One region of the Desulfitobacterium hafniense DCB-2 genome, then DNA from elsewhere that is predicted to be linked to it. Evidence: riboswitches for the same ligand, from Rfam matches in the RefSeq annotation. Region 1 holds a riboswitch; the other holds the start of a gene.
What was found. A riboswitch is a leader RNA that binds a small molecule or an ion and turns the genes downstream of it on or off. The one in region 1 is predicted to bind cobalamin.
Positions count from the first base shown of each region.

Region 2: linked by a shared signal. The riboswitch ahead of DHAF_RS00145 (ABC transporter substrate-binding protein) and the one ahead of DHAF_RS06495 (bifunctional cobalt-precorrin-7 (C(5))-methyltransferase/cobalt-precorrin-6B (C(15))-methyltransferase) in region 1 are both predicted to bind cobalamin.

Region 1 is NC_011830.1:1,389,049-1,401,449, reverse strand. Features, by position in the region: gene cobK (precorrin-6A reductase) at 1-598, opposite strand, end outside; gene cobJ (precorrin-3B C(17)-methyltransferase) at 595-1,281, opposite strand; gene DHAF_RS06510 (cobalt-precorrin 5A hydrolase) at 1,308-2,447, opposite strand; gene cobM (precorrin-4 C(11)-methyltransferase) at 2,444-3,259, opposite strand; gene cobI (precorrin-2 C(20)-methyltransferase) at 3,647-4,390, opposite strand; gene DHAF_RS06495 (bifunctional cobalt-precorrin-7 (C(5))-methyltransferase/cobalt-precorrin-6B (C(15))-methyltransferase) at 4,488-5,828, opposite strand; cobalamin riboswitch at 5,839-6,016, opposite strand; gene cbiD (cobalt-precorrin-5B (C(1))-methyltransferase CbiD) at 6,052-7,215, opposite strand; gene DHAF_RS06485 (glycosyltransferase family 8 protein) at 7,244-8,128, opposite strand; gene ftsH (ATP-dependent zinc metalloprotease FtsH) at 8,221-10,047, opposite strand; gene DHAF_RS06475 (MarR family winged helix-turn-helix transcriptional regulator) at 10,115-10,567, opposite strand; gene cls (cardiolipin synthase) at 10,743-12,272, shown strand; gene DHAF_RS06465 (4Fe-4S dicluster domain-containing protein) at 12,380-12,401, opposite strand, start outside.
Region 2 is NC_011830.1:16,405-28,805, forward strand. Features, by position in the region: gene DHAF_RS00105 (GGDEF domain-containing protein) at 1-877, shown strand, start outside; gene DHAF_RS00110 (Msr family ABC-F type ribosomal protection protein) at 982-2,448, opposite strand; gene DHAF_RS00115 (helix-turn-helix transcriptional regulator) at 2,904-3,110, shown strand; gene DHAF_RS00120 (hypothetical protein) at 3,107-3,571, shown strand; gene DHAF_RS00125 (B12-binding domain-containing radical SAM protein) at 3,611-4,948, shown strand; gene DHAF_RS00130 (hypothetical protein) at 5,131-5,445, shown strand; gene DHAF_RS00135 (MarR family winged helix-turn-helix transcriptional regulator) at 5,665-6,120, shown strand; gene tsaA (tRNA (N6-threonylcarbamoyladenosine(37)-N6)-methyltransferase TrmO) at 6,145-6,552, shown strand; cobalamin riboswitch at 6,602-6,782, shown strand; gene DHAF_RS00145 (ABC transporter substrate-binding protein) at 6,906-8,459, shown strand; gene DHAF_RS00150 (FecCD family ABC transporter permease) at 8,642-9,637, shown strand; gene DHAF_RS00155 (ABC transporter ATP-binding protein) at 9,637-10,431, shown strand; gene DHAF_RS00160 (GNAT family N-acetyltransferase) at 10,487-11,302, opposite strand; gene DHAF_RS00165 (metal-dependent transcriptional regulator) at 11,475-11,978, opposite strand; gene DHAF_RS00170 (metal ABC transporter solute-binding protein, Zn/Mn family) at 12,121-12,401, shown strand, end outside.

The sequences.
Region 1 (12,401 bases):
CATCGATGTTTAGCTGCTCCCAAAGTCCTTCATTGAATCTTTGGCTAAACGGCCCCTGCATGGCAATAATCTGGTAAGGCTTCAACCCCGCCTCTTCACATTGGCTGAGAACCTGGGAGGTGGGAAGCACCCGGACATATAACTGACAATCCTTTAATTTCGGGCTCTCCATCCAGTCCCGGAGATTTTTGCTTCCGGTACTGAGAAAGATCCGCTTACCCAACCGGGCTGCCAATCGGGCAGCCCCCTCAATAGTGGCGGTAAAATAAAGGAGGGGGTGAACAGGATAAGCTCCCGAAGGGCGCTCCCAGCGGAAATAGGGCAAATTGCATTCACCGGCCACGCACCGGGCTAAATTCCGGATATTCTGAGCATAAGGGTGGGTGGCATCAATCAGGGCATGAATTGCCTGTTCCTGCAGAATCTTCATCAGGGAATCTTGATCCAGAGCACCCGAACAGGTACGAAGACCCTGACGTTCAGCCAGTTCAGCCCCGTATTCCGTTAAGGTTGAAACCAGGACCTCATGACCCCGTTCTTGCAGGGCCAAGGCTAATTCCCTGCCATCCTCGGTTCCCGCCAGGACAAATAATCTCATAGAATATATCCCCTGGGGGTCACCATATAAGGACCGATGACACGGGTATGTGAGTTGCCGATGACGACCGTAGTCAACATGTCAATGGGGGATTGGGTAAACTCTGCCAGAGTGGTGATGATCACTTGCGACTCTCCACGCAGCGCTTCTCTGACAATTCCCACAGGGGTTTGGGGATCACGATAGTCAAGTACAGCCTGACGAACCCATTCAATCTGATCCTGACGGCCTTTGCTCTTAGGATTATAAATGGCCATCACAAAATCCCCTTCAGCGGCCAGCTTGACCCGTTTTTGGATAACCTCCCAGGGCGTGAGCAGATCACTCAGACTAATGACCGCAAAATCGTGCATCAAAGGTGCTCCCAGCAGGGATGAGGCAGCATTGGCCGCACTTACTCCCGGGATAATCTCCAGAGAAATATCCAGAGCATCTTTTTCTTCCAGACATTCGATCAGAATCCCCGCCATGCCATAGACTCCTGCATCGCCACTGCTGACCAGGGCGATAGACTGGCCCTCCAAAGCGATCTCCACTACTTCGCGGCAACGATCAATCTCCTGGCGCATACCGGTGGCCACCACTTTTTTATCGGCCAGCCAGGGGCGAATCAAATCAATATAGGTCTTGTACCCGGCAACCACATCCACTTCATTCCATACCGACTGAGCCCGTTGGGTCATATGCTCCGCATCCCCGGGACCAATCCCTACCACATAGATTTTGCCTTGCTGATGGCCACCGTGACCCCGTTCCATTTCTGCTTGGGAAGAACCAACTCTCCCTGACTCGTTCCCAGTAAGCTCGCTGCTTCGCATACACCATCCACTCCAATCTTCTCTTTGACATATTCCGATGGCCTTAACCCTCGTTGCTCATTCATATTCTGGATTGCTTGAGCTGAAAAAGTATGAAAAGGTATACCCAAAGTTTGGGCTGCCTCGATAATTCCCGCTTCATCTGCTTTTAGTTCAATGCTGTATAGCCCCCGAATACTCTTTGGGGATATCTCTACTTGCCTGAGACTTCCCGCAATGGCTTCCATCACCTGCTCCCGGCTAACTCCCCGGCGGCACCCTATTCCGATACCGAAAATCCTCGGCAGCAAATGCAGGGGTCTGCTTTTTCCCTGGAGCTGCCCGGGCCCAGGCACCTCATGCCCAAACACCTCATTTCCAGACACCTGTTTCGCTGTAATCCATAGCTGGGCATGTTCTTGATCATCATCCTCAAGAAAATGGTAATGAGGATCTTGACGCAGAGGGTGTTCCTCCGGCAGACAATCGGTCCAGACCTTGAGATACCCCTGCTCCAGCAGCAAAGAATTGACTTCCTTCAGACCTGATAAAGGTTCCACTGACCAGCCGAAACGCCGGGCGTACTCATCAGGTGCGGTCAACCCCTGAACATCTGTAGCCGTGGTGATCACCGGTCGAGCATTGATCCACTGGGCTACGGATTTCGCCCAGGCATTGGCTCCTCCTAAATGGCCGGATAAGAGGGAGATGGCAAACTCGCCTTTTTCATCCAGCACCAATACGGCCGGATCCCGATCTTTCCCCTGCAGAAAAGGGGCAATATGGCGAACGACAATCCCCGTAGCCATGATAAAAATCAGGAGGGAGGAACTTTCCCATAGTTTAGGCAGAACGTCATTCAGCTTGTCAAAATAATGAGGGCGGAGGCCAGGGGGCGCTTCTTTCACTTCTTCCCTTTCCTGAACATGCTCCTGGCCCTGAAGGCGCCGGTGCAGATAGAGGGAGACCGCTTCCTCTTCAGGCCACTTTCCGATAATCCGGCAGGCTGTCTGTAAGCCTTGGTCCCTCAGCACCACAATGGCTGTTTTCATGTAGAACGTCCTTGCCGGTATTCATGAGTAAATTCCGGGTCATACAGCTTAGAACGGGTTCCTTGATCCCGGAGAAAGTCTCCCACAAGAATTTGGGCATGTTTGCGGATTCCTGCCTCTTTTACCTGATCGGCAATGGTTTCCAAAGTACCCTCCAGGATGTGCTGATCCGGCCAGCTGGCCCGATACACAACAGCCACAGGTGTATGGGGAGGATATCCTTTCCTTAGGGTCGCCACCACTTCCCCTATATCCTGCACACTGAGAAAAATGGCCATGCTGGCCTGATGTTGAGCCAGTAATGCCAAATCTTCCTTTTCCGGCACCGGGGTTCTTCCCGCCAACCGGGTAAGAATCAGGGTCTGGCTGACCTCCGGCAGAGTAAACTCCTTTTTTACCGCAGCGGCGGCGGCAAACACCGAGCTAACTCCCGGAATCACCCCGTAAGCAATACCCTTTTCTTCCAGGCATTGCATCTGTTCCTGAATAGCTCCATAGACACTGGGATCTCCGGTATGCAGGCGAACGACCTTTTCCCCTCTTTGGACCCCTTCCGCCATGATAGCGACAGTCTCTTCCAAGGTTAACCCGGCACTATCAAATAAGGCTATGCCCTCCCGGCAATGCTGCAGTATATCCGGATTGACCAGGGAACCTGCATAGATGACCCGCTGGGCTTCTTCAAGAGCCTTTTTGCCTTTTAATGTGATTAAATCCGGATCCCCGGGACCCGCTCCCACAAAGAGAACCTGACCCAAGCCAGAATTAGTATTCTCAGCCAAGCTTTTCACTCCTGTCCTTCTCTTTATCATTCTGTATCCAAAATTTTGTCCAAGTCGCGTAGCTTTACGCACAACGCACCTTCAGAGCCGAGTCCTGAACCGAGTCCAGAGCCGAATCCTGAACTGAGTCTTGAGCTGAGTCCTGAAAAGATTCTTGAACAAATACTTGAAAAACTGCCCAAGGATTTTGTTTTACAAAAGAGAGCGAATTTAAGCGAGCGGAAACAAAACTTCGCAAAAAGACTGCAGCGGAGTCGGGTTGGAAACAGGACGTTTCCAACCGGCCATTGAGCAGGAGCGATTTGGCCGGCGTCCCGACGGAGCGGCTGGCTTTTCGCGTTAGTTTTGTCCGCGCAGCTCATTGAGCGAACGATGTAAAACAAAATCCTGGAGACAATATCTTTCAAACTATCTCGCTCACGATTGAGGCTTCCTGCAAAGCACAAGACTCAAATAGTCCACTTTTTCCAGCACTTCCTCCGGATCAAGCAAACGAATCTCTTCCCCCGCCTGACCTACCCGGGTAGCTAAAACCGCCTGTGACCCGGTCCTTTGGACATGATTCAGCACCTCCGGCAGATTCCGCGATACTTTCATTAAGACGAGATTAGGGTAGTGCTCATACTCCTCTAAACCTTCAATCCCCGGCAAAACAATCAGAGGCTCATCACCTGTGGCTAAAGGCCAATTCACTCGGGCAGCGGCAGCCGCCATAGCCGTGATCCCTGGGATGGTCTCTATTTGGTCCGGCTCAAGCCGCTCTCTTAGAATGGTCAGTAAATAACTATAGGTACTGTATAAGGAAGGATCACCTAAGGTAAGGAAGGCAACAGAATGCCCTTGACTGAGCTCCGCCTCAATCTTCTCCGCTGCACTCTGCCAAGCAGCCTGGAGTATGCTTTCGTCGGCGGTCATCGGCATTTCCAGCTCTAAAATGCTGACTCCGGAGGGGCAGTGTGACTGGGCAATTTCCCAGGCAACACTTTCCCGCTCCATCTTGGATTTGGGTATGGCGACAACTTGAATAGCTTGTAATATTTCCACGGCCCGTAAAGTAATGAGCTTAGGGTCCCCCGGCCCTACGCCCACCCCATAGAATTTGGCCTTTTCCCCGATCAGGGTGGTTACTGTGTTTTTGTCTTCATGCTTATCCTTCTTCACTTTGTTCCTCCTTAGTTCCTCGTCTTGCCACCAGCTTGCAGTTCTGCAGTGCCGCTCCCTTGCCAGGGGTCTTGGCTCCTGTGTTTGAGCGGAGACCTTAGCTTCCTTTCCTTCCTGAGAGTATAAATACAGGATTTTGGGCCTGGGCAAGATGAATATCCTTAATGCCCTTCCAGCGCACAGCTTGGATCGAAACCACATCAACATCTTCGTATTGCAAGCTTTTCAGGGCCTCCATACCATGAGCCAATGTCTCTAAAGTTACGGCAGTCACCACTGCCCGTCCCCCAGGTACCAGAGGGGCTTGGTGTAAAATCTCCCGAATCTGTCCATGGCTTCCGCCAATAATGCAGACATCCACAGGCGGGATTTCCTGCAGAGCCAGCGGTGCGGAGCCACGAATCAAGCGCAGGTTGCTTACCCGGAATTTCTCCTGATTCTTCAGGATCAGCTCTTGTGCCTCCGGATTTTCCTCCACCGCATAAACGCAGCCGCGATGAGCCAGAAGAGCAGCTTCAATGCTTATACTTCCCGTCCCGGCTCCCACATCCAAGACCCGGCTCGCGGGGATAATTCCCGCCTTAGCCAGAACTTGAACGCGAATCTCCGTCTTGGTCATGGGGACATCACCGCGTATAAACTCCTCATCCTTGATGCCAAAGCTCCTGGGCAGGGAGAGGACAGATTGTTCCGGCTTATGCTCCGCTTCTTCCGGATAGAGGATCATCACCGCATTGGCGAAATCTTCTTCTGAATTCATGAGCTGATCAGCATCTGTATTCAGCCAACGCTCTTCCGCATAGGTTAAGGCGTTGCCAAGTGAAATCCGCGGATTGCAGCCATAGGTGCGATAATACTCAGCGATCTTCCGGGGTGAGTTTTCACCGCCAGTAAGAACCCCCACTGGCCGGCTGAGATGTAAAGGCAAGCAGTTCAGCGGACGTCCATGGACACTAAGCAGCTCTGCATCCTGCCAGGGTATCCCTGCCCGGGCAAAGGCCAGCTGAATGGAGCTGAGGCCCGGCAATACTTGAATTTCTTCTTGAGGAAACTCCCTTTTCAGCCAAGGAAGCAGACTATAGAAACCTGGATCACCGGAAACCAGGACACTGGCTTTTTTGCCCTGCTGCAATACTTTCTGCAAGGTTTGCCGAGTTTCCGCCAGATTTCCAGTGACCCGGTATGACTCTCCCTGGAAATCCGGGAACAGCTCCAGGGCTCGTATCCCTCCTACCAAAACATCGCTCTGAGCGACCATTGCTTCAACAGCCTGGGGAACCCATGCTCTCGTACCAGGGCCTATCCCCACTATTTGAATCATCCCATCACCTTCCCCTCGATTAAGCTCAATAAAAAAGCAAGCTAAACAAAAAAGAGCCCTGAGCGGCTCTTTGGTTCTTCCCTTCGGTATTTCCGAAATCGTCACTACATCATCCATCGCTCGTGGACGTAGCGCAATGTTCAAGGCAGGTCTCCTGGCTTCCAGTCTTTATGCCTCTTCCCTTCCCAGGCTCATCCCAGTGGGCCTTAAGAGGCACTCGTGGTTCACAGTGGCGGGACCGCGCCGGATTTTCACCGGCTTCCCTTTTCTTCCTCTAAAGAGGAACCTTGAATACTATTCGGTTGTTAAGACAACTTAATTCGAATTACTAAACTATTCTCTATTTTCGCCAAAATTCCTCCTCCACCGGCGGCCAATGCCAAAATTCTTTGCCGATCTCCATAGCCGGATCATCCCAGGCGATGATCTCTCCGTTAAGCAAAGTAAAGGCAGTTCCCACCTGAAGTTCCCCATGTACATGGTCTTGAGCCCGGTGGCTTGCCCTTTCAGCCAGTTTAAATAAAAGGCTCCCCCAGCCCTTGCTGCGAATTTCCTCGGCAGCACCTTCAACTGTCGGCAACTCCGCGATGGTCTGCAAGGAATTTTGATCCATACCAGCCAGGGCGGCATGGGCCACCAGGATCTCCATCCGGGCATCGGCAACATGAGTATGAGTATGGAATATTCCCCCGGCCACTTTAATGAGTTTGCCAATATGACCTAAGAGAAGCACCTTTTCGATCTTGCGATAAGCAGCCTCTTCCAGCAAAAAGCCCACAAAATTACTCATCTGAATAATGGCTTCCTCAGGGACCATGAGCTGCTCCCTGGCTACCTTAAAGCCATAATTGCCGGGAGTCAGAACAATGGCTTTGTGTCCATAAGCGACGGCTTGATCCAATTCAGGCAGGATCGAATTCTTAAAGGCTTCTTCCGACATCGGCCGAACGATACCCGTTGTACCTAAGATCGATACCCCTCCCATAATTCCCAGTCGGGGGTTCAAGGTCTTTAGAGCAAGCCGTTCCCCTTCAGGCACTTCGATCACCACCAGGATTTCTTCCTGGGGAAATACCTCCCGTACCGCGGCCTGAATCATGGACCGGGGAACAGGATTGATAGCGCTTTCCCCCGGAGGAATCTGCAGACCCTTTTTGGTGACAACTCCGATGCCCCGCCCGCCGCGAATAAGGATTTCTCCTCTTTGAGAAAGGAGCTGCACCCTGGCGACCACTTCCAAACCATGGGTGACATCGGGATCATCTCCCGCATTTTTGATAATGCTTACCCAAGCAACATCTTCCGCCCTGTCCCATCTATGTACAGGCAATTGAAGCCGTTCGCCCTGAGGCAGCGGGATATCCACCTCTGTTCCCTGATGCAGTCCTTTCAGCAAAAGGCAGGCAGCTTTTGCTGCCCCTGCTGCACAACTGCCCGTAGTAAAGCCCGTTTTCCATGAATGCCTGTCCTTCGTCTTTTTCCTCATATCAGCCGCCCCACCCATTATCGTATTTAACTATAATGCTATCATTTCACCTCATAGTTTCAAAATCCTTCATTTTGGCACGAACCTTTTGCTCATAGTTTTTATAAAAAACGTTCAAATCCCCAATATAGTTGTCTTTCCAGGGTTTGTTGCGGCCGCAATAGTGAATAATCGCTGTATTGCTGCGGACCCAATCCAGATCAATTTTAGCATCCCAGTACTTGGGGTTCAGATTATAGAGGGCATAATACCGCTCACTGAGATTATAGATTTTCGCATCTACAGTCAGGGTTCTATCACTATACACCCCATTAAGAACATCCTGGTCAGGCAGGAATAAGCGGTGCTTGTATTCTTCAATATATTGGTAGACTTCATGAACATCCTGTTCCTGGCGCAGCAGGGACAAGTTCATCATCATCACCCCCGAATTGACATAGGTGCTGTCTTCAGCCATATTAAGTCTGACGTGATTGAGTTTTTTCAATAGTTCCTTAACATGGGAGGCTGCTGCGAAGAAGTTTCCTTGGAAGTCTATGGTGTAGAGCTCCTTTAGAGGATTGATGACGACAAGATCAGGATCCAGGTACAAAATTCGTTCAAGGTGATCGGGAAGATAATTCACTGCAAAAATCCGGTAATACATTTCCTTGGGATAGCGGCTGGTAATAGGTGCCTTGCTCAAACCTTCATCAGACAGCTTAATTCCTTCAACCTTACATCGTGAGCTATCAATGGCCTGATCGATACGTGCAAAGTCCTCCTTGGACATAGCGGAATGAGCTACATAAACCGTAAACTGCTCCCCTGGGTTGGAGTCAAGCAGAGAGGTCAGCATAACCATTAACTGTTTTACATAACTTGAGTTCAGGGTGACTAAAATATTCATCGTTTTACCCCTTTGCTGATTGATCTTATCCTGATCGATCATGCTGATTTATCTTAGAACAAGAGAATAGTGCGATGCAGCAGCTTAACGCCAAACAAGGACTGGGATGTCAAAACATCACCAGTCCTTGTTTTCTACCTGGAGAGCACCGCCATAAATTCTTCTCCGGTGATGGTTTCCTTTTCCAACAAATAACGTGCTAATTCATGAAGCTTTTCAATATTTTCTTTTAAAATTTCAAAGGCTTTTTTGTGGGCGCTTTTGATAATGGATAAAATCTCCTCATCAATCCTGGCTGCGGTTTCCGGAGAACACATCAAGGAAGTATCGCCGCCAAGGTAAGGATTATTCACTGTCTCTAAAGCCATCATATCGAAATTCTTGCTCATCCCCAGACGGGTAACCATGGCCCGGGCAATTTTGGTGGCTTGTTCAATATCATTGGAGGCTCCTGAAGTATAGGTTCCAAAGATCAATTCTTCGGCTGCCCGGCCCCCTGTAAAGGTGGTGATTTTATTGAAGGCCTCTTCTTTGCTCATGAGAACGCGCTCATCTTCTTCCACTTGCATGGTATAGCCTAAGGCCCCGGAAGTCCTTGGAATAATGGTAATCTTATGCACAGGAGCAGAGTCCGTTTGTTTGGTGGCTACTAAAGCATGGCCAATCTCGTGGAAAGCAATAATCTCTTTCTCGCGATGAGAAATCACTGCCCCCTTCCGCTGATAACCGGCAATCACAACTTCCACAGACTCCTCCAAATCACTTTGATTCACCCGGCTTCTCCCGCAGCGAACAGCCCGTAAAGCTCCTTCATTAATGATATTGGCTAATTCCGCTCCGGATGCTCCGGCAGTGGCCCGGGCGATGGCTTTAAAGTCGATAGGGGAGTCCATTTTTACCTTTTGCCCATGAACTCTCAGGATGGCTTCCCGGCCTGCCAAATCCGGAAGCTCCACAGGGATCCGGCGATCGAAGCGCCCCGGACGCAGCAAAGCCTTGTCTAAGGACTCCGGCCGGTTGGTAGCGGCGAGAATCACCACACCCTTCTTGCCGTCAAAACCATCCATCTCGGACAGAAGTTGGTTCAAGGTTTGCTCCCGTTCATCATTGCCTCCGCCGAAGGAGCCTCCATCCCGTTTTTTGCCGATGGTATCAATCTCATCGATAAAAACGATGCAGGGGGCTTTTTCATTGGCTTGTTTAAATAGATCTCTGACTTTGGCCGCGCCCATACCCACAAACATCTCTACAAATTCACTTCCGGATATGGAGAAAAAGGGCACTTTTGCTTCTCCGGCAACGGCCTTGGCCAGCAAGGTCTTCCCCGTTCCCGGAGGACCCACCAGGAGAGCCCCTTTCGGCAGATCGGCTCCAATGGCGGCATAACGGCTGGGGTCGTGAAGAAAATCCACGATCTCAGTCAGAGCTTCTTTCGCCTCATCCTGACCGGCCACATCGGCAAAGGTCTTACCTGTCTGGGCTTGAACGTAGATTTTAGCATTGCTCTTGCCAAAGGTCATGGCGTTCATGCCGCCGCCCATCTTTCTCTGCATCAGATTTCCCAGCAGCATCCAAAGTCCAAATAAGAGAATCATGGGGAGAATCCAGGTTAAGAGAATGTTCATGAGGGGGGAGTTCTCCTTGGGGATAACCTGAGAATATTTATCCACCCCGGCAGCCTTAAGACGATTAACCAATTCAGGGTCTGCCATGGCGCCCGTAACAAAAATCGTTTCTTTGCCTGTTGAATCCTTGGTCATAAAGGCAATCTGATTATCCTGAACTTCGACTTCCGAAATCGTTCCACTCTCAAGATAGGACAGGAAAGAGCCATAATCCACTTGGGTAACCTGTCTTTTCAGCAAGTGCGGAAACACAAAAGCATTCAGAAGCAGAAGAATCAACAAGGCAATCAGGGAATAATAGATAAGCGGTTTCTTCGGCGTTGGTTTTTCATTCATTTTTTTCACTCCATTATTTTCTATAACTAACCGCTTCCGTGAGCCTTATTCTTTTCGATTGAAAATTCTATTTCGGTTGAAATTCATACATCTCTTGCATAAAGGCTTTGACATTTTCCATGCACTCAATAAATCGTTGATATTCCTGTTCACCTTTATATTCCAAAAAAACACCGCATCGTCGTTCAAGATCCTCTTCGATGCGATAAATTGTGTCTTCACCGTGCCGGGTCAGGGCAAGTTTCACGAACCGTTCGTCCTCAGGTGTACGAATACGCCTTAGAAATCCTGCTGCCTCCAATTTCTTGCACATAGAGGAAGCATTCCCGCTGGAAAGGCCAATAATACTTCCCAGACTTCCTATAGTATGAGGTGCCCCGTCTTTAACTTCCACCAAGATCCGAGTCTGCATTAAAGTTAAACCGTATTCTTCAACAATCGGGCGAAATGCATTGGCCATACCTTCGGTTATCGTCCTCAAGAAATCCCAGATTTCATTCTCAAACACCATGCTTCTCATGCTTTGGCCTCCACCACGCTCTCCAATATTATCTTTACACTATATATAGTATAGGGTATACTTTGTTTAGTCAATACATTTTAAGACACGATAAAACTTTGTTGTTTATTATTGGACAAAAAGTCTGAGGATTACATATACTAAAAGATAATAATAATGAGGAGGAGGGAGAATCATGAAAAACTTGCCGATGCTTTACCGTGTGATCTTTATCGCCTTGCTTCTCCTCCTGCAAATCTTTGCTCTGGTTATGATCATCTGGAGATTCAGCAGTTATTTTATTTATTTTTATACCGTTTGCACATCGCTCAGCATCGTTGCTCTGCTTTATATATTGAACAGCAAATCTGACCCCGCCTATAAGATTGCCTGGGTTATCCCAATCCTTATTTTTCCTATCTTTGGCGGGCTGTTTTATCTTTTATTTGGCCGCAATAAATTAAGCAAGCGTAAAAAGCGCGAGATGAAAGCTGTCAATGAAAAAATGAATCAGTCCCTCATCCCGAATCAAGCCATCCTTCAGGAACTTGAGGCGCAAAACCACCGTGCAGCTAATCTTTCACGTTATATCGATAAATATTCCTATTGCCCTGTTTATCAAAATACCATTACTGAATATTTACCCCTCGGAGAGCTGATGTATGAGCGTTTGCTGGAAGAGTTAAGAAAGGCCGAAAAATTCATCTTCCTGGAATACTTCATTATTGATGAAGGAGTCATGTGGGATTCTATCCTGGAGATTTTAGTGGAGAAAGTCCAACAAGGTGTAGATGTCCGGGTTCTTTACGATGATGTAGGCAGTCTCTTCAAGCTGCCCTATGGCTATGAAAAGAAGCTGGAGGAGAAAGGAATTAAGTGCAGTGTCTTTAACCGTCTGATTCCCGTTCTCTCCATTCACATGAATAACCGGGATCATCGCAAGATCGCCGTGATCGATGGAAAAACAGCCTTTACAGGCGGAATCAATCTGGCGGATGAATATATTAATGCGTATGATCGGTTTGGTCATTGGAAGGATAGCGCTATACTCATCCAAGGAGAAGCTGTCTGGAATTTCACCGTGATGTTCTTATCTTTATGGAATTATGAGACCGAGACGGATGAAGACTACACCCGGTTTAAGTTACCTGTGCATGAGGCGGAAGCCTACCCCAGCGATGGGTTCGTCCAGCCTTTTGGGGATAGCCCCTTGGATGAAGAACCGATGGGCGAAAACGTCTACCTCACTCTCATCGTTCAAGCTGAACGCTATATCTATATTAACACACCCTATCTTATCCTTAATAATGTAATGCTTTCAGCCCTCTGCTCTGCCGCTAAGCGAAGTGTCGATGTGCGCATCGTGACTCCTTATCGCGGGGATCGTTGGTTTGTTCATTCCATGACCCGTTCCAACTACGAATTTCTGGTGGAAAGCGGCGTAAAAATCTACGAATATTCACCCGGCTTTATCCATGCCAAATCCATCCTGATCGATGACGTCCACGCTGTGGTGGGAACCATCAACATGGACTACAGGAGCCTTTACCTGCACTTCGAATGCGGGGTCTACCTCTATAACACCCAAAGTGTCCTGGCCGTAAAAGAAGATTATTTAGCAACGTTAACCAAATGCCAGCAAATTACCCTGGAAGACTGTCGTGCTGTCAGATGGTACCGTAGATTAGGGCGTACAATCCTCCGTATTTTCGCCCCATTGATGTAGAATTAAACAGGAGCTTTTCAGCATCTTCGTGGATCTGCTGAAAAGCTCCTGTTTGAGTTTATAAACACTTAGCCTATTTATTTTAAGAGGAGATGGCAATAAAGAACTCAGGACATCCGTTTAATCCGA
Region 2 (12,401 bases), 1.4 Mb from region 1:
CATTTGTATGATCTGGTACTATTATGTGGATTTTTATATCCACAGCAGCAAAGAGCGTTTGACCAAAGTATTATTCCCCATACTCCTTCCAGTATTAATTAACTTGGTCTTATCCGTTGCCAGTGTTTTTACGAATATTTACTTTATCTTTGACGAGAACAATGTCTATCACCGGGGTCGTTTCATCTTTCTTCTGTTAGGAATATGCCTCTATATGATCATTTACACCAGCGCGTTCTTAATTAGGAACAGGAAAAAAATCGCTGGAAAGGAGTATGCCTACCTGCTCTTTTTTGCCATTCCCCCCATGGTAGGCGGGATTATCCAGTTCATGTTTCCTGGAGCAGTCATGATTTGGATAGCTTCAACCTTGTCTATCTTGATTATCTTTATCAACATTCAAAAAGATCAGCTGAATACGGATTATCTGACAGGTGTTTATAACCGGAGATATCTTGACAATTACCTTCAGGAGAAGATGAAAAACAGGCGTCATCATCTGATTGCCGGTATCATGATTGATATCGATTCTTTTAAAACCATCAATGATTCCTATGGGCATGACAATGGCGACCAGGCCTTAAAATATACAGCTCAAATGCTTAGAAAAACTTTCCGAAAAACGGATTTTATCGCCAGATACGGTGGAGATGAGTTTGTTATCGTCATGGAAATCGATGACCGGGCGGAGCTTATGGCAATGGTACAGAGGCTTAAGGAAAAAGTGTCTCAGTTTAATCTGGAAAAAATAACTCCCTATGAACTCCGCCTCAGCATCGGCTATGATTGTTATACAAAGGAACCGGACATGTCAACCATGGCCTTTCTGAAAAGGATAGATCAATTGATGTATATGGATAAACAAAAAAATGCCTAAAAGTAAAGATGCGGGAATAGAAAGGGGCTGGGGCTCAACGAACTATAATCGTATAGTTTTCGTTTTGCATCAGCCCTGTTTGTATTCATCTACATACCTAATACCTATTCTTTGATTAAACAAAGTCGCTTATCTTTAATGGCATAGATTCTGTCCGCCACATTTTCCAATAGTCTTTGATCATGGGAAATGAACAGAATTGTTCCTGCATAGCTTTTCATTAATATTTCCAAAGCCTCTATGCCGGGCAAATCCAGAAAATTGCTGGGCTCATCCATCAGTAGAATATTGTAGCGCCCCAGCAGCATTTTAGCCAGCAATAATTTGATGAGCTCTCCCCCGCTTAACACTGACAGATTTTTTTTGATATCATTTGGTGAAAACCCCATAGAGGCCAGTACAGAGCGGATTTCCGACTGCCCATAGTCGCAATGGTCTTCCATAAAGGTCATGACGCCTTGGTCGCGATTGAATTTATAGCTGTTTTGAGCAAAATAACCGATTTCTGCTTTTGGAGAAATGGCTATACCGGCTTCTCTATGCAAAATCATTTGAAAAAGGGTTGTTTTTCCTGTTCCATTGCCCCCGGTGAAGGCTACTTTGGCGCCAAGAGGAATTTGAAAGGATGCTTTTTCAAACAGCACCTTGTTGTCAAAAATCTTGTTGATCTCTGTCCCTGTAATCGGATAAGGATTGTGCAGAGCCAGCGCCTGACTTTGCCGGAAACGAACGGTGCGGGCTTTCTCGGGAGCCGATATATCCCCCATGGACTCAATACGGTGTTCCATGGACTTTGCCGCCTTGTAGAGAGTTTTTTGCTTGCTTCCTATCGTCTTTTGATGCCCGAGACGGCCTCCGCTTTCAGTGGCCCCCCTTTTAGCGGCTCCTTTCGTTTTTTGATCAACTTTCTGCGCCTGTTTCCGTTTTTCTTCCGCAGCCCGCTCCAGGCGCGCCCGTTCCATAACATGCTGTTCATACTGGGCTGTTTGGCGTTGGCGTTCTTCCTCCTTCTGGCCCAGATAGTCGGAATAGTTCCCCCAATACTCAGTGATTTTGCCGTCCTTCAACTCCCAAATTTTGTTTACAACCTTATCGAGAAAGTAGCGGTCATGACTGATGATCAGGAGTGCGCCTGAGAAATACTGGAGCTGGCCAATCAAAAAATCAATTCCCTCCCGGTCGAGGTGGGAGGTAGGCTCATCGGCAAAAATGCCATGCACTTGGCCGGAGAGTGCCTGGGCAACTTTCAGGCGGGTTTCTTCACCGCCGCTCATGGTTTGTGTATCCAGCCCGCTGACACCAAGTTTGCCCAGCAGGGCATGGTCTATAGATTCCTGCCAGGCGGCTTCTGTCAATTGGGGTATATAAGCAAAGTTACCTATTCCGTTCACTATGCATCCCGGCAAAGCTAATTCTCCAAGCAGCACTTTGAGGAGAGTGCTTTTTCCTGCTCCGTTGCTGCCCACCAATCCAATACGGTCGTAATTATATAATTCCAATTCATTGATGCTCAATATTTCGCGGCCTTTATATTCCACATAAATATCAGTTGCTTTTAATAACAGTTCCATAGTTGGCTCCTCCCGTTTTTTATTGCATAGTTCATAGTTTGATATGGCAATAAAAAATGCAGATCGCCAGCCTCTAGATGGGCTTTCGATCTGCATATCAACGAAAAAAGACAAACAACAACAAGGATAGCCTGAAATGGCTATACCCCGCCTGTTTTCCATGTCCTTGCCCGCAAAGATAAACACAACAAAAAAGCCCACAATGTGGAAGGATTTACTGCTTTTTTATTGCCTGTTTACCTTAAACGGACGGAATACATAGATTATTATGTCCCCTTTATTCTCTAAATTTGCAGGTTATTATAGCACTTCAAGAATATGATTGTCAAATTGCTAAGATTTTGAAGGCAATAAAGTTCGTAAAAAAGGGAAATGTCAGGTACACTTGACATCCCGGGAAGACTCTGTTATGTTTTGTATAAGGTGTACCTTACATCATAGGGGGAGACAATGCCATGCACAATAAAGTAAGGATATTGCGCGAGGAATGGGGACTTACCCAAAAAGAGCTGGGAGAAAAAGTGGGAGTTTCACGTCAGGCCATCAATGCCATAGAGACAGGTAAATTTAATCCTTCCCTATGGCTTGCTTATGATCTGGCCAAACTTTTTAAGGTGTCCATTGAGGAGCTCTTTCTTTTCATTGAGGAGGATAGAAAATGAAGCAACTGCTTAAGAATCCGGCCACCAATGCTATCGGTCTAAGCCTCTTTACAGCCTTTTACAGTCTAATCTTTATCGTAACTGCCGGTCATGTTGAGTTTGTTAATCTTTTGTACTACAGCCGGTCGGACGGCAAAAGTTCCTTTTGGACCGGTTGGAGCTATTTTCTGGCTTCCGGATATCATGCTTACATCGCCTACGTCTTGATAGCCCTATCCATTTTGGTTGTGTTGATGCTTTTGACGCGCAGGCATCCTTATGATGAGTATCACACAGACGTCCTGATCAAGTGCTTGGCGGTAGCGACGATTCTTACCCTTGCTGCTATTGCCATATTCTATTTGCTGGTTTTAAGTGAACCTAACGGTATTGTAGAAAAGTTTACGCTGTTCATCGTTATACACTGGGTGACGGTAGTACTGGCGGATTTGGTTTATGTGCTGATATGCAGATGGAGATAGAAATTAGAAGCTAGAAGCTAGCAGTGGAGATAAGAGATTATGAAAATTGCACTGATCCAGCCTAAAATGAATAAAAGGCCTATGGATACGGATCTGAAGACCCGTATGTCTCCTCCCTTGTCACTGCTTACTTTGATGGGTCTCACACCTGAGGGTCACGAGGTGATCATGGTGAATGAGAATGTGGAGAAAATAGATTATGCTTGCGGCGCAGAGCTGGTTGGTATCACCATTACCTTGGATGTCATGCCCAGAGCCGTAGAGATTGCCGAAGAATTCCACCGTTTGGGGATACCCGTTGTAGCCGGGGGAATTCATGTTACCAGCAGTCCGGATGAATGCCGGGGATATTTCGACGCCATTTGTATCGGCGCTGCCGAGCGGGTATGGGAACGGATGATCGAAGATGCGGAAGAAAGCCGATTACAGCAGGTCTATCATGATATGACGGATTTCCGGGGGGAGGAGATTGCTTCTCCGGCTTATCACCGAATCGATAAAAACCGCTACCTCTATACCAATATCATGACCACAAGCCGCGGCTGCCCCAACCGCTGTGGCTTCTGCTACAACAGCTGCCGGAACAGGATGTATATCCGCCGCCCCGTTACGGATGTGCTCAGAGATATCGAAGGCCTGGGAACCCGGCATATCCTGTTTATTGACGATAATTTCATCGGTGTGCCTGCCTACACTCGTGAATTGCTTAATCATCTGCGGGGCAGGGAGTTAAAATGGAGCGCCGCTGTCACCACGAAAATCGCCGACTATCCCGATGTCCTGGATTTGATGGCAGAAACGGGCTGCCAAAGCCTTTTTATCGGTTTTGAATCGATCAATAATTCCTCATTGCATGGCGTAAATAAGGATAATCAGTTTGAGAAGTATGAAAGGATTGTCACAGCAATACACAGCCGGGGCATTATGATCAATGCCAGCATGGTATTCGGTCTGGATGGGGATGAACCGGATGTTTTTCAGAGAACACTGGACTGGCTGGTCAAGAACAAAATTGAAACCCTGACCTCCCATATTCTCACTCCCTATCCCGGCACAGAATTGCATGGCCGGATGAAAGAGGAAGGCCGCATCCTCGATCATGAACTGTCCAGGTACAATACAGCTCATGTGGTCTTTCAGCCCAAGGGAATGACGGCAGAGGAATTATATAAGGGCTATCTATGGATCTACCGGGAGTTTTATTCCTTTCCCAATATATGGCGCCGCAGGCCGGAACATAAGGCCCAGCGCAAATCCTTTTTTTTATTTAACATTTTATACCGTAAATTCGGTGGGCTTACATCGGTGCTGGCGCGAATTATTCCCATGAGAACGGTAGGGCGGCTGGCGGCAAGGATCTCCTATAGGGTAAAATAGGGTTCAATGACATATATGGTTAAGTAGTAGCATGATATTGATGATATGTATTGTGAGTTATCAAATAACTAAAGTAGTTAGGGCAGCTCTATATGGGCCAATATGATGGGAATAGGCCTGCGGTCTATCGGCGGCGGAGCCGATGTTTTCTAAAGTCACCCAAGAGAGGAGGGGGACTAAAAGTGAAAAGATTAGTGTTAAGTGTCCTGCTTTTAATAATAAGCTTTTTTCTCAGCATTATAGCACTTAAGTTTGAAATGAAAATAATGGGTCCTGAAGAGGGTTATAATGTGCCTTTTCCAGCTTATCTGATGGCGTGCCTTCTGTATCTTTTAGTATTTTGCGGCATTTATAGTGCCCTAAATCCTCTATTCCAAAATTATAGAGACAATGAAAAATATGTGCTGACAGGTGTTTTCTCTGTGTTGCTATTTGTTGTGTTCAGATTTCCTCTGTCCTATCTTGGACTTATCTGGTTAAATCCTATCTTGTATTAATGCTTAGCGTTAAGAAATTAGGCATCATACAGGATTGTTAAACCTTGTCGCCATAAGAGAAAGTTATCAATAGAGTAGTTGACAGATTTTATTGAATAGTATAGCATATTAATAACTTGTGTTGAAAAACAACAAAATAATAGGGGTTTTTAGGATTAATTGGTTGCGATAGCAACGAATTAATCCTGAACGCTGCCGACATAACTAAAAGGAAAGAGCATGAACGAACGTATAGACAAAAGAAAATCACTGATCAAAGCGATTTCAGCCATCGATCGTTATAGCCAGACCTATATCGGCAGAAATGTCAAAGACTATAACATCGGACAGGGACAATGGGCATTTTTGACCCAATTGCTGTTTAATTACGATGGTATAACTCAGGAAGAGTTAAGCGAACTACTCAATATCGATAAGGCCAACACAGCGAGAGCCTTGAAAAAGCTTGAAGAAGAGGGTTATGTATACAGAGAAGAAGACCCTAAAGACGGGCGTAAGAAAATTGTTTATGTCACAGCCAAAGCAAGGGACTTTGAACAAGAATTTCATGAAGTGTTTAAAGGATTAAACCGGATTCTGGCCAAAGATTTTACGGAGGATGAGCGGGAAACCGCCAGGCGGATTTTGTATAAAATGCTGGATAATATCGCCGATTATGAACGCAGGCATAGATAAAAGTGGCCTAAGGAGGAGAAGTCAGTGGAGATCTTAATGAAACCGATCGGCTATATCAAGTCTCCTTATAAGGAAAAAGGCGAAGCCCCCAGGCAAAGCACTCTTTCGGGAGAAACGACGGCTGTTATTGAAATTCTCGAAGAATACCAGGAAGGTATTGCCGATATCCAAGAAGGAGAGTATGGGGTCATTTTGTTTTACTTTCATAAATCCGAGGGATATAAGCTGATGACCCTTTCCCGCAGAAACAATCAGGTTATGGGTGTGTTTTCCACACGATCCCCCAACCGGCCCAACGGCATCGGTCTGTCCACAGTCCGGTTTGTGAAAAGAGAGGGCAACCGTCTGTTTTTTGAGGGAGTGGATATGCTGGATAATACCCCCGTACTCGATATTAAGCCTTATATTGACCCGGCCGCTGTGGCCGATTGAACGAAACTTGTTTTAATGACATAGGGATAGAGCTTGTTGTTTAAAGCTGAATAAGAAACTATTGACAGGTTTACGCAAGTAATGAAAAGGGAATCAGGTGCAAATCCTGAGCAACCCCCGTTACTGTAAGCGCCGTTAAAGATTTATTTATCTTCATGCCACTGGCGAAGACTGGGAAGGCGATAAATAAAGGCGCGAGCCAGGAGACCTGCCTGTTAATAAAACTACAATTCATTTTCCGGAGGGGAGGGTGATTTATTTTCTTTGCCCAAAATTAAAGAGAAGACATAAAAAAACCAGGACAGATGCTCAGACTCCGGTCAGGAAAAAGTCAGGAAGAAAGGTGAAGAACAATGGAGAAACGCTATAGCCAAAGAATAGTTGCCTTATTGGTCATGGTCATGATCATACTCTTGGGGGGCTGCAATTCATCAGCCGCCAACCAACCGGCGGAAAACCCACCGGCTGAAAAAGCAGTTGCAGCCGGGACTTACACGGCAAAAGCAGCCGGTTATCACGGAGATCTTGAAGTGACCACGGAAGTGGATCAGGAAGGAAAAATCACAAAGATTACCATAGGCGAAAATACGGAAACCGAGGATGTTGGCGGCATCGCCATGGAGAAAATACCCCAGCGTATTATAGAAGCTCAATCCCTGGATGTGGACGTGATTGCCGGTGCGACACTGACCAGTAAGGGGATCATCAATGGGGTGGCCGCGGCCTTAAAGGAGGCCGGTGCAGATCCTGTTCACTACGGTTATGTTGCCCCTGAAGAAGAGAGCGGGGCGATCATGTCCCCTCTGAATAAGAGTGCCCTACCCGTAAAGAAAGAAACCACCGGTTCCATAACCATTAAGGATGTCAAAGGCCGGGAGGTAACCCTTGACCTGCCTATTTCCTCCTATGCTATCAGCACCATGGATGTCATCGACTATATTATACCGCTGAAAGGTGAAGAGGCTTTTGCTATGCTGGTTGCTTCCGGACAGGACGGCGGTGGCGGTATCCAAAAATATGCTCAGCTGTATAAGCCCATTGTCGGGGACTATACCCAACATTTAGGCCAGATTTCCGATCATAACGCGCCTTTTGACCTGGAAATGGTTTTGTCCATGAATCCCGATGTCCTCATCGTCAATTCAGCTATGGCCGCTCATAAATATGCCTTGGAAATAGAGGAACAGCTTACGGCGGCCGGAATCAGCATTGTTCTCATCGATGTTCCCGGCAAGACATTGGATAAGTCGGTTCAGGAGACCATGAAGCTCCTGGGCAAGATTTTCCAGGAGGGGGAAAAAGCCGCTGAAGTAGCAGCGTTCATAGATAAGCAGTATGAACTCCTTGCAGCCAAAAATCTTGCTCAGCGTCAGAATAAACCCAAGGTCTATTATGAAAAGTCAGGATATTCCGAGGTCTACGGGAGCACGGGAACCAGCGTTTCCGGATGGGGTCTGCCGATTGCTATTGCCGGCGGCGACAATATTGCCGATGCCGTTCTTTTAGATAAAGCATCAGCCGGAGGAAGCAGCAATACCCTTGATCCTGAGTATGTCATTAAAGCCGATCCTGATTACATCATTCTCAGCGGAGTCAATGACGGCTGGCTGGACAGTCTTAAGCAAAAGAAAGAACCTCCTCAGTATGATATTATCAACAGAACCGGCTGGAGCAATTTGCAGGCGGTTAAAAACAACAATGTCTATGAATTTGCCCACTCAACCAGCCGCTCCATTTATGCTTTTTACCCTTGTCTGAAAATGGCCAAGCTCTTCTACCCTGAAGAATTTAAGGATCTGAATCCGGAAGCGGTCCTTGATGAGTTTTTCGATCAATTTATGCTGGTGGGCAGCGATATCAGCACCTGGTTTACGGGCCTTGAAGACCGTATTTCCCTAAAGAAATAAAAACGGCAAGGGCTTCGGAACGCTGGAGGCACAAGGGGGTTTAAGACCGGCCTTTGCTCCGGCTCTCCGCGGCCCTTTTGGATGCCGGTTATGCAAGAAAGACTAAGGGGTGAATCAAGATTAAGCATGAGGAAAATGCCAACCGAAAATTATATAATATGCTGATCAGGAGAAGGATCTTTTTGATTATCGGTCTATCCGTAAGCATGGCAGCCCTGGTGATCCTAAATATTTCCATCGGTTCCTCTTCCATAGCGATTCACGATATCTTAAGAGTGCTGTTCACGGGGGAAGGGGATGGGCATAACTCCATGATCATCAAGGATATCCGTCTGCCTATGGCTCTTATGGCTGTAGTGGTGGGGGCGTCCCTGGGCATCAGCGGCTGTGAATTGCAGACCATCCTCCGCAATCCCATTGCCAGCCCCTATACCCTGGGAATTTCCGCCGCCGCCTCCTTCGGAGCAGCCATGGGATTGATTTTAAACGCCAATGTTCTGAAATCCTTAAAGGTCCCGGAAACCCTGGCTGTAACGGTTAACGCTTTCATCTTTGCCCTTATGGTGGCTGTGGCCATTTATATCTTTTCCCGTCAGCGGCAAATCAATAAAACGGCCATTATCCTCTTCGGTGTGGCGCTGAATTTTCTTTTTAACTCCCTGACCATGGTTCTGCAGTATATTGCCGATGAAAATCAGCTGCAAAGCCTGATCTTCTGGAATTTCGGCAGTTTGTTGAAAACCACCTGGAGCAAGTTTTTCATTGTTGCCCTGGTGCTGGTCATCTGCTTCTTGGTTTTGTTCAAAAATGCCTGGAAGCTGACCGCTATGACTTTGGATGATACCAAAGCCAGGAGTATCGGGGTGGATACGGCCAAGGTGCGGCGAATGGTTATATTTGTGAGTTCCCTATTGGCCGCCGTATCCGTCTGTTTTGTAGGAACCATAGGTTTCGTCGGTCTGATCGCTCCTCATATTGCCCGCCAGCTGGTGGGTGAAGATCAACGCTTTTTTATGCCTTTATCGGGACTGCTGGGGGCTTTTGTCATGTGTCTGGCTTTCGTCATCAGCAAGCTGATTATCAGAGGGGTCATCCTGCCCATCGGCCTGGTCACCTCAATCATTGGCATCCCTTTCTTTATTGCCATTATCTTCAGTAAAAAAATGAGGAGTATGTGATGTTAAAGGTAAGTAATTTAAACTTTTCCTATAAAGGTTATAAGAAAAGCAAAGGCTCCCATAAGGTATTTAGCGGATTTAGTCTCGAATTTGCCAAAGGCTTTAATGTTATCCTTGGTCCCAACGGAGCGGGAAAATCCACCTTGATTAAAGCTATTTTCGGGCTGCTGGATTATGAGGGAGAGATTTTTTACGGTCAGGAAAGCCTTACCGCTATGTGTACAGAAGATAAAATCAAGCTTATGTCCTATTTACCCCAAATGGACGTCGATCTATCGACCCTGACGGTTTTGGAAATGGTCATCCTGGGAAGATTGCCGGAACTGAGCCATAAGGTGTCGGATGAAGATTTGGATATTGTCATGGATACCCTTCGGTCCCTTAATATAGAACACCTGGCCCCCCGCAATTTTTCGGAATTAAGCGGCGGACAGAAAAAGTTGGTCTTTATTGCCCAGACCTTGGTCAGAAACCCTAAAGTCCTGTTGCTGGATGAGCCGGTCAACTCTCTTGATTTGCAAAAGCAGCTGGAGCTGTGTCAGCTGCTGCAGAGAGTAGTGGCGGAGCAAAATGTGGATCTGATTGTGGTCTTGCACGATATTAATCTTGCAGCCAGATATGCCCAACATATTGTAGTGGTGGATGGGAAGGGCTCTCTTTACAGCGCGGGGGAGCCCCGGGAGGTCATTACGGCTGCCATGCTGCAAGAAGTCTATGGGGTGATCGCCAATATAACCTATGATGAACAAGGTGTACCCATCATTGCACCGGTCTGCTCGGTGCGGGGGATATAAGAATAGCGGGTGTTGCATTATAAGCAGTTCTCCAAGAGCGGCTTCACAGACGAGGTTATCCCCGCTGCAGCGGAGCAGGCCATTCAGATGGTGACGGCGGAACAGTTGGTGGAGATAGGTTCGTTTTGATTAAAAGCTTATCAAAGCTCTTTGCGGTAAGGATTTCGTTGGTGATGAACTGGCCGTTGTAAAAAAGGGCATAGGTGGTAAAGGGATTAGGAGCCTTTTGGGCTTGCTCCGTCGTTTGGATTTTGATGGCTTTAATGGCAAGTTTTTTTGACTTGAGATGATCGACGAGGATTGGGACATATTTATCCGTATGAGGACATTGATTGGTATAATAGACAACCCAGCCTTCTTCATCAGTACGACCGCTCTTTACACAAGCTTTGAATTGGGGAACATTTGCTTGGGGACTGAAGGGAAGATAAAGCAGTTCGTAATAAGGAGGCGCTTGATCGGCGATCTGAAAGCCCTTGTATTTCAGGTACTTCGGATCGGAGAGAAAGGGCATTTTCTTTTCGGCAGATAAAACCACAAGCCCCTGCATCCCTTTTGCTTTGGCATCAGCCAGGCAGCGCTCCAGCAATAAGTTGGCATAGCCCTGACCCTTGTATTGCCCGGAAACCCAGAAACAGTTAATGAACAGATAATGATCGGCTGTAATGGGGCACCAGGCTTTTTCAGCCGGGATATATTCGATAAAAACCTTTCCCCGCACATCCAGTTTGTCAAAGACCAATCCCTCGCCTAAGCGTTGACTGAGCCATGCTTTTTTTGACGCGACAGAGGACTCTCCTTTTTGATCGGTGAGGGCACAGCAGATATGTTCGGAAGCTAAATTGTCTAAGGTTACTCTTTTAAATTCCATAAGTTTTACCCCGCCTTAACATAGTACCTTTCTATTTGTATAATAGCACAAAAATTGCCAGAAACTGCAGCAAAACACCAATAAACGGACTTTTCCTATGCATCCGGCATAGGGAAAGTCCGTTTATTTTTTCACTGGTGCATCAACGATTTCACTTCATTAGGGATATGAATCAAAGGCTCGGCGAAGCCGGGTTTTCTTTAGCAGCTTTTTTAAAGGTCTCAAAGCTTTCCCGAACAGCAACGTTTTGGGCGAAGAAGTCCAACAAAGTATGGAGTTGCAGTACGGTAGAGACATTGAGGGAGTGTTCGATCAGTTCCGTTTCCTCCAGAGGATTCATATTGCCGATCAGTCTCAGAAATTGCTCTACCGTATCATGACGAGAGAGAAGATAGGTGCCGGTTTCCTTTCCTTTCTCGGTCAGGAGAATGCTCTCGTAAAGATCATATTGCAAATAGCCCAGCTCGCTCAGCTTGGCAATCATTTTTGATGCGGAAGAGGGACGCACATTCAGCAGCTCCGCAAGTTTATTGATCCGTGTATAGCCGTTTTCCAGACAAAGCCGGCAAGCCATTTCCATATAATCCTCCATGGCAGGAGTCAGCTTGTTTTCCTGATAATTAGCTATTTGATAGCCGCGCACTGTACGATACTCAGAACCGGACTTATTATCCATAGCTTATCAATCCTTTTTTTAAATTTTATTCTAGTCTATTCGTAACATTCCCTCCTTAGGATTCATAGATTGGATTAGTCAAGAGAAAGGGTATTTCCCTTACCTAACACCAAGACCAGAAAAACATAGCAGGAGGTTCGTTATGAGTAGAAAGTTAAAAAGAATGTTGGGGATCGTACTGAGTCTGATCCTATTGACGGCAGGCTGCTCCCAGACAGCTGGCAAAAAGGAATCCGGTGAAGGTTTGTTGAATGTGGTGGCCACGACGACTATGCTTGCAGATTTAGCCGGTGTGATCGGTGGAGAGCATGTTAGTGTAAACGGTCTGATGGGGCCGGGAATTGACCCCCATCTCTATCAGGCCAGTGCAGGGGATGTGGGGCGGATGCAGAAGGCAGATGTTGTGGTCTATAACGGGCTGCA